Regions from separate parts of the Stutzerimonas marianensis genome, predicted to be linked through region 3. Evidence: predicted binding sites of a transcription regulator. Region 3 holds the regulator's gene; each other region holds the start of a gene.
What was found. The regulator sigma-54, encoded in region 3, starts transcription at its own class of promoters, with help from an activator protein. The targets are predictions, from matches to a motif close to ANTGGCATNNANNTTGCTNT.

Region 1 (4,564 bases), on a different contig from region 3:
AGCGGCGACCTGAGCGCGAATGCCTTCGAGCTGCAGGCGAACATCCTGGGGGTCCAGGCTTGCCAGCGCCTGCTCCTTGCGAACCCGGTCGCCCGCCTCCACCAGACGCTCCGTGACCTTGCCGCCGATACGAAACGCCAGTTCCGGCTCGTATCGCGCATGGACTTCGCCTGGGTAGCTTTCGATCGACTCGCTTGCCGGCTGCGGCTGGACGACCATCACCGGCTGTGGCGGTGCCTCCTCCGCCACCTCTTCGCTGCAACCGGCAAGGAAGACGAAGGTAAGCACACCGAGCAAGGGAAGCGGCGGACGGATCACGTTGTGAACTCTCTCTGTCGGAAAGGCGGGTTTGTAATACTTGTACTGCCCGGTATAGTAAAAATCCCGTACCGACCAGTCCAGTATTAAAACGCTCATGTCCGATCGCACCACCGCCCCCGGGCCAGGCCGCCCCAAAGACCCCGCCAAACGCGAAGCCATCCTGGGCGCCGCACAGGTGCTGTTTCTCGCCAATGGTTACGAAGGCAGCAGCATGGAGGCCATCGCCGCCGAGGCCGGAGTGTCGAAGCTCACCCTCTACAGCCACTTCCGGGACAAGGAGGCACTGTTCTGCGATGCCGTGAAAAGCACCTGCGAGACTCGGCTACCGCGCAGTCTGTTTCTGCTTGAGCCGGGTCGGACCATGGAACAGGTGCTGCTCGCCATCGGGACGGCATTCCAGGCGCTGGTCAACAGTCCCGAATCGATTGGCCTGCATCGGGTGATGGTGGCAATGGCGACGCAGAATCCCGCACTGTCGCGCCTGTTCTTCGATGCCGGCCCGCAGCGGTTGCTGGGCGACCTCGAAGCGCTGTTCGCCGAAGCCGACCGTCGTGGACTGCTGGTAGCGCCGGCGCCTCTGAGCGCGGCCGAGCATTTCTGCTCGCTGGTCAAGGGCGGCGCGCATTTTCGCCTGCTGATCGGCTACAGCGATGAACCGACCGCCGACGAAGCAGAGCGTCACGTGCGCGAGGTGGTCAGCCTGTTCCTGCGCGCCTATGGCCCAGGTGCTGCCGGCAAGCCCGACTAGGACCGCCGGCACGCGACGTGGCCTCAGTCGTGGCTCAACGCACCGATCCTGTGGATGGACAGGTCCGCACCGTTGAATTCCTCCTCCTGGGTCAGGCGAATGCCAACGGTCGACCTGAGCAGGCCGTAAACGAGGAAACCACCCACCAGCGCAACCAGGATTCCGAGTACGGATCCTGCGACCTGGCTACCCAGGCTCACCCCACCGAGCCCGCCCAGCGCTTGCTGACCGAAGATCCCACAGGCCAGACCACCCCAGACACCGCACAGGCCATGCAAGGGCCAGACGCCCAACACGTCATCGACTTTCCACTTGCTTTGCGCAGCGGTGAAGGTCCAGACGAACAAGGCACCCGCGACGAGGCCTGTGGCCAGCGCACCGATCGGGTGCATGAGGTCGGAGCCGGCACACACGGCGACCAGGCCGGCAAGCGGGCCGTTGTGCAGGAAGCCCGGATCGTTGCGGCCGACCAGCCAGGCCGCCGCGGTGCCGCCGACCATCGCCATCAGCGAGTTCAGCGCAACCAGCCCGCTGACCGCCTCGAGTGTCTGGGCGCTCATTACGTTGAAGCCAAACCAACCGACAATGAGAATCCACGAACCCAGGGCCAGGAACGGGATGTTCGACGGCGCGAAGGCCACCAGCCGGCCGTCACGGTAGCGACCGTTGCGCCGCCCCAGCAACACGACTGCACCAAACGCCAGCCAGCCGCCCATCCCGTGGACCACCACCGATCCGGCGAAGTCATGAAAAGGCGCGCCGAAGCGAGCTTCCAGCCAGGCTTGCAGGCCCAGGTTGCCGTTCCAGATCAGGCCTTCGAAAAATGGATAGACGAACGCGACGATCAACAGCGTCGCGCAGAGTTGCGGCCCGAATTTGGCGCGCTCGGCGATCCCGCCGGAAATGATGGCTGGAATCGCTGCGGCGAAGGTCAGGAGGAAAAAGAACTTGACCAGCGAGTAGCCGTTTTCGGTAATCAGCTGGTCCGCAGGTTGGAGAAAGGTCACGCCATAGGCGACCCAGTAGCCGACGAAGAAGTAAGCCAGCGTGGACACCGCGAAATCGGCGATGATCTTCGACAGCGCATTGACCTGATTCTTCAGGCGCACCGTGCCCACTTCGAGGAAGGCGAATCCGGCGTGCATCGCCAGTACCATCACTGCGCCCATCAGGATGAATAACGAATTGGCGCCGTGAATCAGCACCTCCACCGCACTGCTTGGATTGTCCATCGACCAGGTTCCACCGAATCATTTCGCACCAAAACGGCAAGCGCGACCCACAGCGCGCACCAGAATGCGTCACAGCGGGAAAGCCATTTGCCACCTTCGTCGCGGTGCGCGGGTCAACGGTCCTGAACAAGCCATTGGGGCCTGACCAGGGACGGCCGCCGGCGCCCACCGCTGCGATCGCGCCGTCCGGATGCGCCATTTGTGAGCTTCAGACGAAACGATCGCACCAGGACACAGCAAAACCCGTACCAGCACATGGCCAGTTCGACCCAAAGCAAGGCATCGGCAAGCGGTGAGCGCCCCCGTTTAGGCCCCGCCGCTAGAGTGCCGACAGGGTTCGGAACTCGTCCTGTGCAAGCTGATCGGTCATTCCGCTGACGAAATCCTGCAACATGCGGCAACGGTAGTAGAACTCCCACAGTGGGCTGTCGGGTGCGCTCGGCTCGTGCGCTTTCAGCGCCTCGTGGTAGGCCTTGATCAACTGGCTGGGCAGTCGCCGCGCCAGCATCTGCAGATGCGGCTCGCGACGGCAGCTGCCCTGGGTCAGCGCATGGAAGGTCGCAGGCGTGACACGCAGCAGTGGGGCGTAGGCATCGAGCAGGCCCTGCAGGATCCGGTATCCCTGGAGCTGGAGCGTCTCGACTTCGCGGTGGCAGAAAACCCGCTCCATCGCCACATCCTTGAACGTCTGAACGATCGCGTTGGCCAGGCTGCGATCCTCCAGCAGGGCCCGGTCGAGTGTGCCGTGGTACACCGCCTCGATATGCTCGACGAACTGCTGCGCGGCATGCTGGACCAGCGGATGCACGAGATTGACGCGCAACCAGATGAAGAACTCACCCACCTTGTTGATCGGCTCTTTCTGGGCGCGGCCCTGGGCATATTCGACCATGCTCCTGAAGCTGCGGCCGTTGCTGACGGCATCGTCCGGCGAACCGTGTTCGCTGAACCTGTCGATCAGCAACTGCGCGAGCTGCTCGATGCTGAAGATGCCCTTCTCCACCGAGTCCTCGATGTCCGCCAGGCAGTAAGCAATGTCATCCGCCGCCTCCATGATGTAGGCGATCGGGTGTCGGGTGCCGGGCTGCACGCCAAGGGCGCCCTGCAGGTCGGCGACAAACGCCGCTTCCGACAGGTAGAAGCCGGGTTTCTTGTTCAGATAGGCACCGGGCGTGCCCGGCTCCGGTTTGGGCGTGTGAGCGGCTCGCACGTACTTGAGCAGCCCGGCCGTCTGCGTGTAGGTCAGGTTCAGGCGCAGCAGGCTGACCACCAGCCGAATCGCCTGGGCGTTCCCTTCGAAGTGCATCAGGTCGCGCAGCATCGTCTCGCGCAACGGGGCAACGCCCGACTGCGCCGGCACGGCGTCCTCGAACAGCGGCTCCAGGTGCCGGCCGAACCACTCGCCAATGGCGAATTCACCAAAATGCCCAAACGGCGGATTGCCGATGTCATGCATCAGGCAGGTCATCTCCACCAAGCTCTCGAGGGCACCCTCCAGGCCATCCAGCCCATACCGGACAGCCCGATCGCCGAGTTGCTTGTAGAGCGTACGGACGATGAAGCGGCCCGTCTGCTGCACTTCAAGCGAGTGGGTCAGGCGGCTGCGCACCGCAGCGTTGCGTTCGAGCGGAAACACCTGTGTTTTCTGCTGCAGCCGACGGATTGCAGCGCAATTGATGATGCGTCCGCGGTCGCTTTCCAGTTGATCGATGACCAGCGACAGCTCGTCGGTGGACGCCATCAGACCCGGCTCCATACGGCCATAGGGTCGCTGACGGGATATCTTGTCCTTGAAGTTGACCTGACCCGGCATGGCTCGCCCTCGCTCGTCGATGTAGCCGCCGAGCCTAGCGCGGCCGGGGCAGCTTTACCAAGGGCTCGCGCGCGGGTAGCCGTGCTGTTTAGAATTCTCCGCTCTCAATCCTCTGGGCCAGACATGAGCCGGTCGGATTTTCATCGACAACATGCCGAACGTGCGACCTCGGAAGCGCGCCGACTGCTCGCACAACGCCAGGCGCTGGGTTCGCGTTGGCTGGGCTGGGTCGCGACCGAGCTGTATCAGCTGACGCCGCCGGCGTTCGCGTCCATGGTGAGGCGCGAGCTGGCGCGCCTCAACGACGAGCCGGAGCGGTGAAACCGTCCATGGACCGTATCCCGGCCGACTGGACCGTCGAGGGCCCGTTCCTGCGCGATGCCTTGCTGCCGTTGTCGGGTAGCCGGAGGCCGTCAGCCATGGACAAGCAGCCTGCCTCAGTGCAGGTCT
Region 2 (4,564 bases), on a different contig from region 3:
GAACTTCGGGAAACTGGTGGTGCAGGTGGGCGAGGCCTGACCAGGCTGCTCAGCACGAACGCGCCGTCAAACCGGCAACCCTTCGCCCGAGCCGACCAGGCCAAGGATCCCTGGATGAGACCGTCGGCCCGGCCAGACGCGGATCAGCGCTGGTTGGCTCCAACCACCGTTTGGCACCGGCGCGCGTCCTTCGCCTGCTGCAGGTGCGGCGGCCGTACGCCGGGAATCGGTTGGGCCAGGCGGATCTTGAGGAATTCCGTCACGTCCGCGGCCAACTCACGCCCGCCGCCGCCGGGGAAATTGTTGTCGTTGGTGACCAGCAGCGTACGCGAATCCAGCGGCAAGACGCTTTCGATGGTCACGTAGGGAAAGGTGAACTGGCGCTGGCCATCGCGATTGAGGTCGTCCGGGTCGTCCAAACGCATCAGGTCGACCAGCTCGGTCTTGTGCACGACCCCGCCGTTGGCGACCTGGCGGGTGTCGATCAAATAGATGCGCTTGAAAGGCTCGCCACGGGTGGCGGTATCACCGTTGCGCTCGATCACCAGAAAGCGGGAGTCGTCGAGGGCAGTCATGTCGCCGATGGCATGGTTCGGCGCCTGCAGACGATAGAACATGACCCGCCCGGTGTAGCGTTCCTGATCGATGTCGAACTCGCTGATTCGCAGGCTGCCGTCCGGGTCGCCGTCGACCGTTTTCTCCAGGAGCGTATACAGCCGGTCGCCGCGCGGGTTGATCGCCATGCCTTCGAAACCGCCGGAACTGCCCAGGTTGGCCGTGGCCCGGCCGGCGAGCACATCGGCGTGTTGCGGCGCATAGACGCCCGGTAGCGAGATGGCGCTGCGCAGCACGGTGCCGGAGGCGTCGGTCTTGATCAGGTAGGGCCCGAACTCATCGCCGAACCACATGGCGCAGCTCCGGTCGCGCCGCACCGATTCGACATCCAGATCCGCGCCCGTCAGCAGCCGCCCGAATATGATGTCGCCGTCTACGGCAGGCTTGGAGCCATCGTTGTAGTAGAAGCGGTAGTCAGCCTGGATCGGCAAGCCCAGCGTTTGGTTGATGTCGTTGATGCTCAGACGTGACGGGCCGATGAATCGCGCCAGTGGCGTGCCGCTGTGATAGTCACTGGCGCTGACCTTGCCGCTGCCGCCGCTGGCGGTGCGGAAATCGGGCCGCACGCTGTACAGGCGCAGCAGCGTATCGGCGGAGTTGCCCTGGGCGCCGAAGCCGTTGTCGGTCATGACGATGAAGCTGTTCTCGTCCGCGCCAGGCAGGATCGCGGAGAAGCCCTGCACGGGTTGGCGCCCTTCATAAGGCGGCGTGAAGGTGCCGTAGGGATTGCCAGACACCATCTGCCCGGACGTCGGCCCATCCGAGAAGGTGTCGGCGGGCATCATCGCCCAGCCGACCAGGGTGTTGCTGGCGGCCATTACGGGGACAGACAACGCCGCGGCAAGGGCGACGACCAACGGCTTCAGAATACGCATCGGGCTTTCTCCATGGGCAGTGCCGCGGCGCGCGACCGGCGCAGGTGCGGCGTCGTGCCCACCTTATGCCGCGACTATGTCAGCCATATGGCGCTTCGCGCTCCAGTCGACGATTCCCTGGCGCATGCCTCGATCAGGCGACCGCATGCCCGCGCGCGGCTTCGGCCAGGTAGTACCAGGTGGGCCGATCCAGCTCCAGTGAAGCACCGGTGACCGCTTCTTCGATCCGCTCCCAGCGCAGGCTTCCCAGGATGGGTACCGGACGGCCCGGCAGGCGGCGCAACCAGGCCAGTGCCACCTGGTTGGGCGTCGCGCCAACATCGGCCGCCACGGCGTCGAGCGACTGCTGCAGCGCCGGCGTGAAGCGTCCCGCGGCCATTGGCGACCACGCCAGCACCTGAATACCTTCGCTCTGCAGACCATGTAGCCGGCCATCCCAGACCGCCGCCTGCGCCTGCAAGGATAGTTCGATCTGATTGCAGCGAATCGGCAATTCGCGCGCCAGCACCTGGCATTGCAGCAGCTCGGCATTGGACACGCCCAACCAGGCCACCTTGCCGCCGGCAACCAGGTCGTCCAGCGCGCGGGCAACCTCCTCCACGCGCAACAGCGGATCCGGCCGGTGCAACAGGAAGCCGTCGAGCCGCTCGACGCCCAGGCGCTTGAGGGTGCCCTCGACCGCCGTCTTCAGGTAGGCAGCCTCGGTGTTGTAGTGCTTGACCGACCAACGCGAGCGGTCTTGATCGGCGAGCACGATATCCGCCTTGCCGATCAGCTGGATCTGGCGCCGCAGTTCGGGCTTCAAGCGCAGGGCAGCGCCGAACAGCGCCTCGCAGTCTCCGCCAGCGTAGATGTCGGCATGGTCAAAGCCGCTGACGCCCAGCTCGACACAGCGCTCGATGAAGTCGAGCAGCGCCCGGGGTTGTGCCAGCTCCGGATACTGGGTCAGGCGCATCATGCCCAGCAGTACGGGTTGTTCGATGATGGTATTCACGGGCCCTCCAGCCATTCGGGTCTGCGCCGCGGCGATGTGGCGGGTCACAGGTGGAGTACCGACCGGAGCCAGGCGGCAAAGTTCTCGGCCACACGCCCCAAAAAAGGGAATGGGCACGGCCATCGCACCTTTATAGGTCAATGCTCGGCGATGGTCCTGCCCGGCAGCGCACCGTCGCAACCACTGAGCGGCCCGTGCAGGGCTCGCCGGCCAGCGGCTGCACCGCCAACCCGTGCAGCTGGGACGGGCCTGGCATGCAATCTGCTTCATCACGAACAACGGCTGCCGACCCTTTCGGTGGCCTCCCCGGGGTCAGCGACGACCATCAGCCAGAAGGCACGGGACGGGTGCAGCGGGCAACGTGGCTCGCGTCAACACCCCCACACAATCCATGAATACCAGGCAAAGGCGCCTGGAGCTGCCGACAGCTCCAGGCGCCTTTTTGTTTTTGTACGACGAGTCCGCCCCAGGTCTCGACGGAGGAACCGGTCATGAACGCAATCGTCACCCCGATCAAGAGTGAAACGCTGGTCGTCATCGGCAACGGGATGGTGGGCCACCACTGCGTCGAACAGCTGGTCGAGCGCGGTGCGCTGGGCCAGTACCAGATCCATGTGTACGGCGAAGAGCGCCAGCGCGCCTATGACCGGGTGCACCTGTCCGAGTACTTCGGCGGCCGCGATGCCGACTCCCTGGCACTGTGCGACGCCGGCTATTACGGCGAACACGGCGTGAACCTGCACCTGGGCGTGCAGGTGCTCGAAATCGACCGCGAGCGCAAGGAAGTCGTCACGACCGAAGGCCGCCAGGCCTATGACAAGCTGATCCTGGCGACCGGCTCCTATCCGTTCGTACCACCGATCCCCGGTGCCGAAGGCCATTCGCGCCTGGTCTACCGCACGCTCGACGACCTCGATGCCATTCGCGCGGCGGCCAGCCATGCCAAGCGCGGCGTGGTGGTCGGCGGTGGTCTGCTCGGGCTGGAAGCGGCCAATGCGCTGAAGTCACTCGGGCTGGAAGCCCATGTCGTCGAGTTCGCTCCGCGCCTGATGCCGGTGCAGCTCGACGACGAAGGCGGCAAGGCGCTCAAGGCGCGCATCGAGGCGCTGGGCGTCGGTGTGCACCTGTCGCGCGCCACGCAGGAAATCATCGCGGGTGAGCAATACGCCTACCGCATGAATTTCCAGGATGGCGCTGATGGTAGATGTGAGTATCTGGAAACCGACCTGATCGTCTTTTCCGCCGGCATCCGCCCGCAGGATGCGCTCGGGCGCAGCGCCGAACTGGAGATCGCGCCGCGCGGCGGCATCGTGATCGACGCCGACTACCGCACCAGCGACCCCTCGATCTTCGCCATTGGCGAGTGCGCATCCTGGAACGGCATGATCTTCGGCCTGGTCGCCCCCGGCTACACCATGGCCCGCAACCTGGCCGCCCTGCTCTGCGGCCAGCCGCACCAGCCCTTCAGCGGTGCCGACATGTCCACCAAACTCAAGTTGCTCGGGGTCGACGTCGGCTCCATCGGCGACGCCCACGCCGCCACGCCGGGCGCCAAGAGCTACCGCTTCATCGATGAAGCCAACGCGAGCTACCGCCGTCTGGTGCTTTCCGAGGACGGCAAGCGGGTGATCGGCGCGGTGCTGATCGGCGACAACAGTTACTACGACACCCTGCTGCAGTACGCGCAGAACGGCCTCAAGCTGCCGACCGACCCGTCGAGCCTGATCCTCCCGGCTGGCGAAGGCGCGCCGGCGCTGGGTGCCGATGCCCTGCCCGACACCGCGACCATCTGCTCCTGCCACAACGTCACCAAGGGCGCGGTGTGCTGCCAGGTCGATGCCGGTCTCACCGACCTCGGCGAGCTGAAGGCGGCGACCAAGGCCGGTACCGGATGCGGCGGCTGCTCGGCCCTGCTCAAGCAGGTCTTCGAACACGAGCTGGCCGCGCGCGGCGTGGAAGTCGACAAGAGCCTGTGCGAGCACTTCGCCCATACCCGGCAGGAGCTCTACGGGATCGTCCGCGTCGAAGGCATCCTCAGCTTCCAGGAGCTGCTCGCCAAGCACGGCCGCGGTCACACCGG
Region 3 (4,564 bases):
ATCTCGTCGCCGCCCCTTGGAGCAAGTGTTCGACACCTGGCGTCGCCAGGTGTCGGTGTCTCGAGCGCTGACAGGTCTTGGGCACGTCTCGTTCCTCACTTCATGCTGGCGTGCGGTGTCCAGCCCTGCTATTGGCCGCTCTGGATATCGACCACCGTCTGGTAGAGCGCCTCCGACGTCGAAGCCTGGCGCAAACGTTCACGCACATCCTCGCGGTCGAGCATGCTGGCGATCTGGCGAAGCAGTTCCAGGTGCTCATCGGTGGCCGCTTCGGGCACCAGCAGGACGAACAGCAGGTCCACCGGGGCGCCGTCGATCGCGTCGAAATCCACTGGAGCATCGAGGTGCAGCACGGCACTCAGCGGCGAGGCGCATCCGCTCATACGGCAATGGGGGATGGCGATTCCGTTGCCGAAGCCTGTGGAGCCGAGTTTCTCGCGTGCGACGAAGCTTTCGAAGATGGCTTGTGGGTCGAGGTCTGGGAGATCCCTGGCGATCACCTTGGCGATCTGTTCCAGGACGCGCTTCTTACTGCCGCCCGGCACGTTCACGAGGGAACGTGCGGGGGTCAGGATATGTTCAAGTCGGATCATGATGGGGTTAGCGGGCTAGGGCACCCTGGTTGTGGTCGAGCTGTTTTTCTTTGTGCTTGATGAGCTGACGATCGAGCTTGTCAGCAAGCAGGTCGATGGCGGCATACATGTCTTCGTGCTCGGCATTGGCGACGACTTCGCGCCCGGCGACGTGGAGCGTGGCTTCGGCCTTCTGCCTGAGCTTTTCGACCTGGAGAATCACCTGAACACCGATGATGCGATCGAAATGCCGCGACAGTCTTTCGAATTTTTCCTCGACGTAGTCACGCAGGGGCTCGGTAACTTCAAGGTGAAGGCCAGTGATAGTGACTTGCATACTGCATCTCCTTTTGCCACGTGCGGATTGGCGGGACCGGGCCCGCCAGCGGAAGAGATCGTCGGTCAACCGGTAACCTACAGCAACCGCTTGCGCTCGCTGGACGGCGCGATACCGAGCGATTCACGGTATTTGGCGACGGTGCGGCGTGCTACCTGGATGCCCTGCTCCTCCAGTAAACCAGCGATCTTACTGTCGCTCAACGGCTTTTTCGGGTTTTCCGCCGCCACCAGCTTTTTGATGATCGCGCGGATCGCGGTGGAGGAGCACTCGCCGCCTTCGGCGGTGCTGACGTGGCTTGAGAAGAAGTACTTGAGTTCGTATATCCCGCGCGGGGTATGCATGTATTTCTGGGTGGTCACCCGGGAGATGGTCGATTCGTGCATGCCCACGGCCTCGGCGATATCGTGCAACACCAGCGGCTTCATGGCTTCGTCGCCATGATCGAGGAAGCCCCGTTGATGCTCGACGATCTGGGTGGCCACCTTCATCAGGGTTTCGTTGCGGCTCAGCAGGCTCTTGATGAACCAGCGCGCCTCCTGCAGCTGGTTACGCATGAAGGTATTGTCCGCGCTGGAATCGGCGCGCTTGACGAAGCCAGCGTACTGCGCGTTCACCCGCAGCCGGGGCATCGCCTCCTGATTGAGTTCGACCAGCCAGCGATCGTTGTGCTTGCGCACGATGACGTCCGGCACGACATATTCAGGCTCGCTCGTCTCGATCTGCGAGCCGGGCCGCGGGTTCAGGGTCTGGATCAGATCGACGACCTGGCGCAGTTCGTCTTCCTTGAGCTTCATGCGGCGCATGAGCAAGCTGTAGTCGCGGTTGCCGAGGATGTCCAGATGGTCGCTGACCAGGCGCATGGCCTCGGGCAGCCAGGGTGTCCGCTCGGGCAGTTGGCGCAGCTGCAGGAGCAGGCATTCGCGCAGGTCGCGGGCGCCGATGCCGGCGGGCTCGAATTGCTGGATGCGGCGCAGCACCACTTCGATCTCGTCGAGTTCGATCTCGAGTTCCGGGTCGAAGGACTCCAGCACTTCCTCGAGGCTTTCCTCCAGATACCCCTGTGGATTGATACAGTCGATCAGGGTGGCAGCGATGAGGCGGTCGGTGTCGCTCATCGGCGCGAGATTCAATTGCCAGAGCAGGTGGCTCTGCAGGCTTTCGCCGGCAGAGGTGCGGGTGGTGAAGTCCCACTCGTCGTCATCGCTGCTCGGCAGGCTGCTTGCGCTGGTCTGATAGATGTCTTCCCAAGCGGTGTCGACGGGCAGTTCGTTGGGGATGCGATCGCTCCAGTCCGCGTCATCGGGGTTGTCCGCCGCCGTGCCGATGCTGTCCTCGTAGCGGCTGTCGGCGCCATCAGGCTCGGATGTCGTCGCGCTGTCCGGCTTGGCCTCGATGGCTTCGGCCATTACGTCCGAGCCGTCGAAATCGTCCCCATCTTCTTCGCGTTCCAGCATGGGGTTGGAATCCAGCGCTTCCTGAATCTCCTGCTGGAGATCGAGCGTGGATAACTGGAGCAACCGTATGGCCTGTTGCAGCTGCGGTGTCATCGTCAGCTGCTGGCCCATCTTCAGGACTAGCGATGGTTTCATGGCAGAGGACTTCGAACCTTGTTTGCCGGCGCAACCGCGCCTGTTCCGACTGTTGGCGGCTTGGGCGCCAGAGGAAGCAAATTATATGCCTGCTGGCGAAGCCTTTGCCTAGCCCCGTGGCGCGACCTCTCCTGAAAAAAACCGGTCAGAGCCGGAATTCGTGGCCCAGGTACACTTCCTTGACCAGTTGATTGGCCAGGATGGTCTGAGCATCGCCTTCGGCAATGAGCTGGCCGTCATTGACGATATAGGCCGTCTCGCAGATGTCCAAGGTTTCGCGCACATTGTGATCGGTGATCAGTACGCCGATGCCTTTGGCCTTGAGGTGGTGAATGATCTGCTTGATATCGCCTACCGAGATCGGATCCACGCCGGCAAAGGGCTCGTCGAGCAGGATGAACTTCGGTGCGGTCGCGAGGGCGCGGGCAATCTCGACACGGCGCCGCTCACCGCCTGACAGGCTCATGCCGAGGCTGTCGCGAATGTGGCTGATGTGAAACTCCTGCAGCAGGCCTTCGAGTGCCTGCTGGCGTGCGCTGCGATCGAGGTCCTTGCGGGTTTCAAGGATCGCCATGATGTTGTCCGCCACTGACAGCTTGCGGAAGATCGAAGCTTCCTGTGGCAGGTAGCCGATGCCGGCGCGTGCGCGGCCGTGCATTGGCAAATGCGTGACGTCGTGCTCGTCGATCAGAACCCGGCCCTGGTCGGCTCTGACCAGTCCGACGATCATGTAGAAACAGGTGGTCTTGCCGGCACCGTTCGGGCCGAGCAAACCGACGATCTGGCCGCTTTCGATGGACAGGCTGACGTCGCGTACGACCTGGCGGCTTTTATAGCTCTTGGCGAGGTGCTGGGCCTTGAGGATTGCCATTACTCGGTCTGCTCCGCTGCCGGCTGGTCCCGCTTGCGTGGCTGGATGACCATGTCGACCCGCGGCCGAGGCGTTGTCACGTCGGCGTTGGTGGCGCGCCCGGCATTCACGATCTGACGCTGGGTGTCATAGACGATCTTCTCGCCTTCGAAGGTGTTGCCTTCCTGAACCACCTTGGCCTGGTCGATGAGCACGATGCGCTCGTTCGCCGCGAAATACTGGATGGTCAGGCCATAGGCCTTGACGATTTCCTTGTCGGCCGCGGGCTTCTGCTCGTAATAGGCCGGCTTGCCGATCGAGGTGAAGACTTCCACATCGCCGTTGGCATTCTGGGTGATGGTGACGGTGTCGCCGGTGATCTTCATGGTGCCCTGCGTGATGACCACGTCGCCGCGGTACACCGCGACGCCCTGGCGATCGTCGAGTTCGGCCGTATCGGCCTGGACGCGGATCGGCTGGTTGCGATCTTCGGGCAGCGCATGGGCGTTGCCGCCGAGCAGAAAGATGCTCAGACCGAGCAAAAAAGGGAGAGTCTTAACGCAGCTCATGCTGGCCTCTTACATTGGATAGCAGGAGCATCCTGCCTTCGTTCAGATACGCTTTCATGCCCGTGGCGGTGGTCACTCCGTTCGCGGCGACGATTCTAACGGGTTGCCGGGTTTCGGCATAATCCTTCTCGGGCAGTACGGTCATGCGAGTGGTCGTCACGATGGTCGGGCGCCCCTTGGCATCGGTTCGCTCGATGCGCACGTTGTCGATCAGTTCGACTTCTTCGCCTTGAGGGCCTACCTCGCCGCGCTCGCTGGTGACGTGCCAGGGCAGCTCGGTCCCGCGAAAAGATTTGAGGTCCGGGCGCGTCAGCAGGCTGGTGTCGCTCGCCTTGAGGTGTTCGACCTTCTCGGCGACCAGTTCGTAGTTGCGCTTGCCGTCAGGCTGGTACTGCACGGTGCGCGAATTGATCACGTAGAAATCGATGGGCGATTCCGGTTCGCTGACAGCGGCCGGCTCGTCCATGAAGCTCTCGGGGCGGATGTTCCAGTAGCCGACCGCGACCAACAGCAGGGCAATCAACAGCAGGATGGCGGGCAGGCGGATCTTGCTCAGCATGGGCACCTCTACAGATACGCGGCCTGGGCGGACTCAAGGGTGCCTTGGGCGCGCATGATTAGCTCGCAGAACTCACGCGCGGCAC

Region 1: a site for sigma-54 is predicted at 2,535-2,554, ahead of MST27_RS05290 (ammonium transporter). Genes of this name have one in related genera too.
Region 2: a site for sigma-54 is predicted at 2,733-2,752, ahead of nirB (nitrite reductase large subunit NirB). Genes of this name have one in related genera too.

Annotation. Positions count from the first base shown of each region.
Region 1 covers NZ_JALGRD010000002.1:439,918-444,481, forward strand. Annotated here, with positions in the region: gene MST27_RS05280 (efflux RND transporter periplasmic adaptor subunit) at 1-318, opposite strand, end outside; gene MST27_RS05285 (TetR/AcrR family transcriptional regulator) at 416-1,069, shown strand; gene MST27_RS05290 (ammonium transporter) at 1,093-2,301, opposite strand; gene dgt (dGTPase) at 2,621-4,114, opposite strand; gene MST27_RS05300 (hypothetical protein) at 4,238-4,435, shown strand; gene MST27_RS05305 (MOSC domain-containing protein) at 4,432-4,564, shown strand, end outside.
Region 2 covers NZ_JALGRD010000003.1:104,586-109,149, reverse strand. Annotated here, with positions in the region: gene MST27_RS06325 (NADP-dependent oxidoreductase) at 1-40, shown strand, start outside; gene MST27_RS06320 (esterase-like activity of phytase family protein) at 144-1,490, opposite strand; gene MST27_RS06315 (aldo/keto reductase) at 1,624-2,448, opposite strand; gene nirB (nitrite reductase large subunit NirB) at 2,976-4,564, shown strand, end outside.
Region 3 covers NZ_JALGRD010000012.1:88,824-93,387, reverse strand. Annotated here, with positions in the region: gene rapZ (RNase adapter RapZ) at 1-2, opposite strand, end outside; gene ptsN (PTS IIA-like nitrogen regulatory protein PtsN) at 129-593, opposite strand; gene hpf (ribosome hibernation-promoting factor, HPF/YfiA family) at 601-909, opposite strand; gene MST27_RS19665 (RNA polymerase factor sigma-54) at 987-2,501, opposite strand; gene lptB (LPS export ABC transporter ATP-binding protein) at 2,647-3,372, opposite strand; gene lptA (lipopolysaccharide transport periplasmic protein LptA) at 3,372-3,920, opposite strand; gene lptC (LPS export ABC transporter periplasmic protein LptC) at 3,907-4,479, opposite strand; gene MST27_RS19645 (KdsC family phosphatase) at 4,488-4,564, opposite strand, start outside.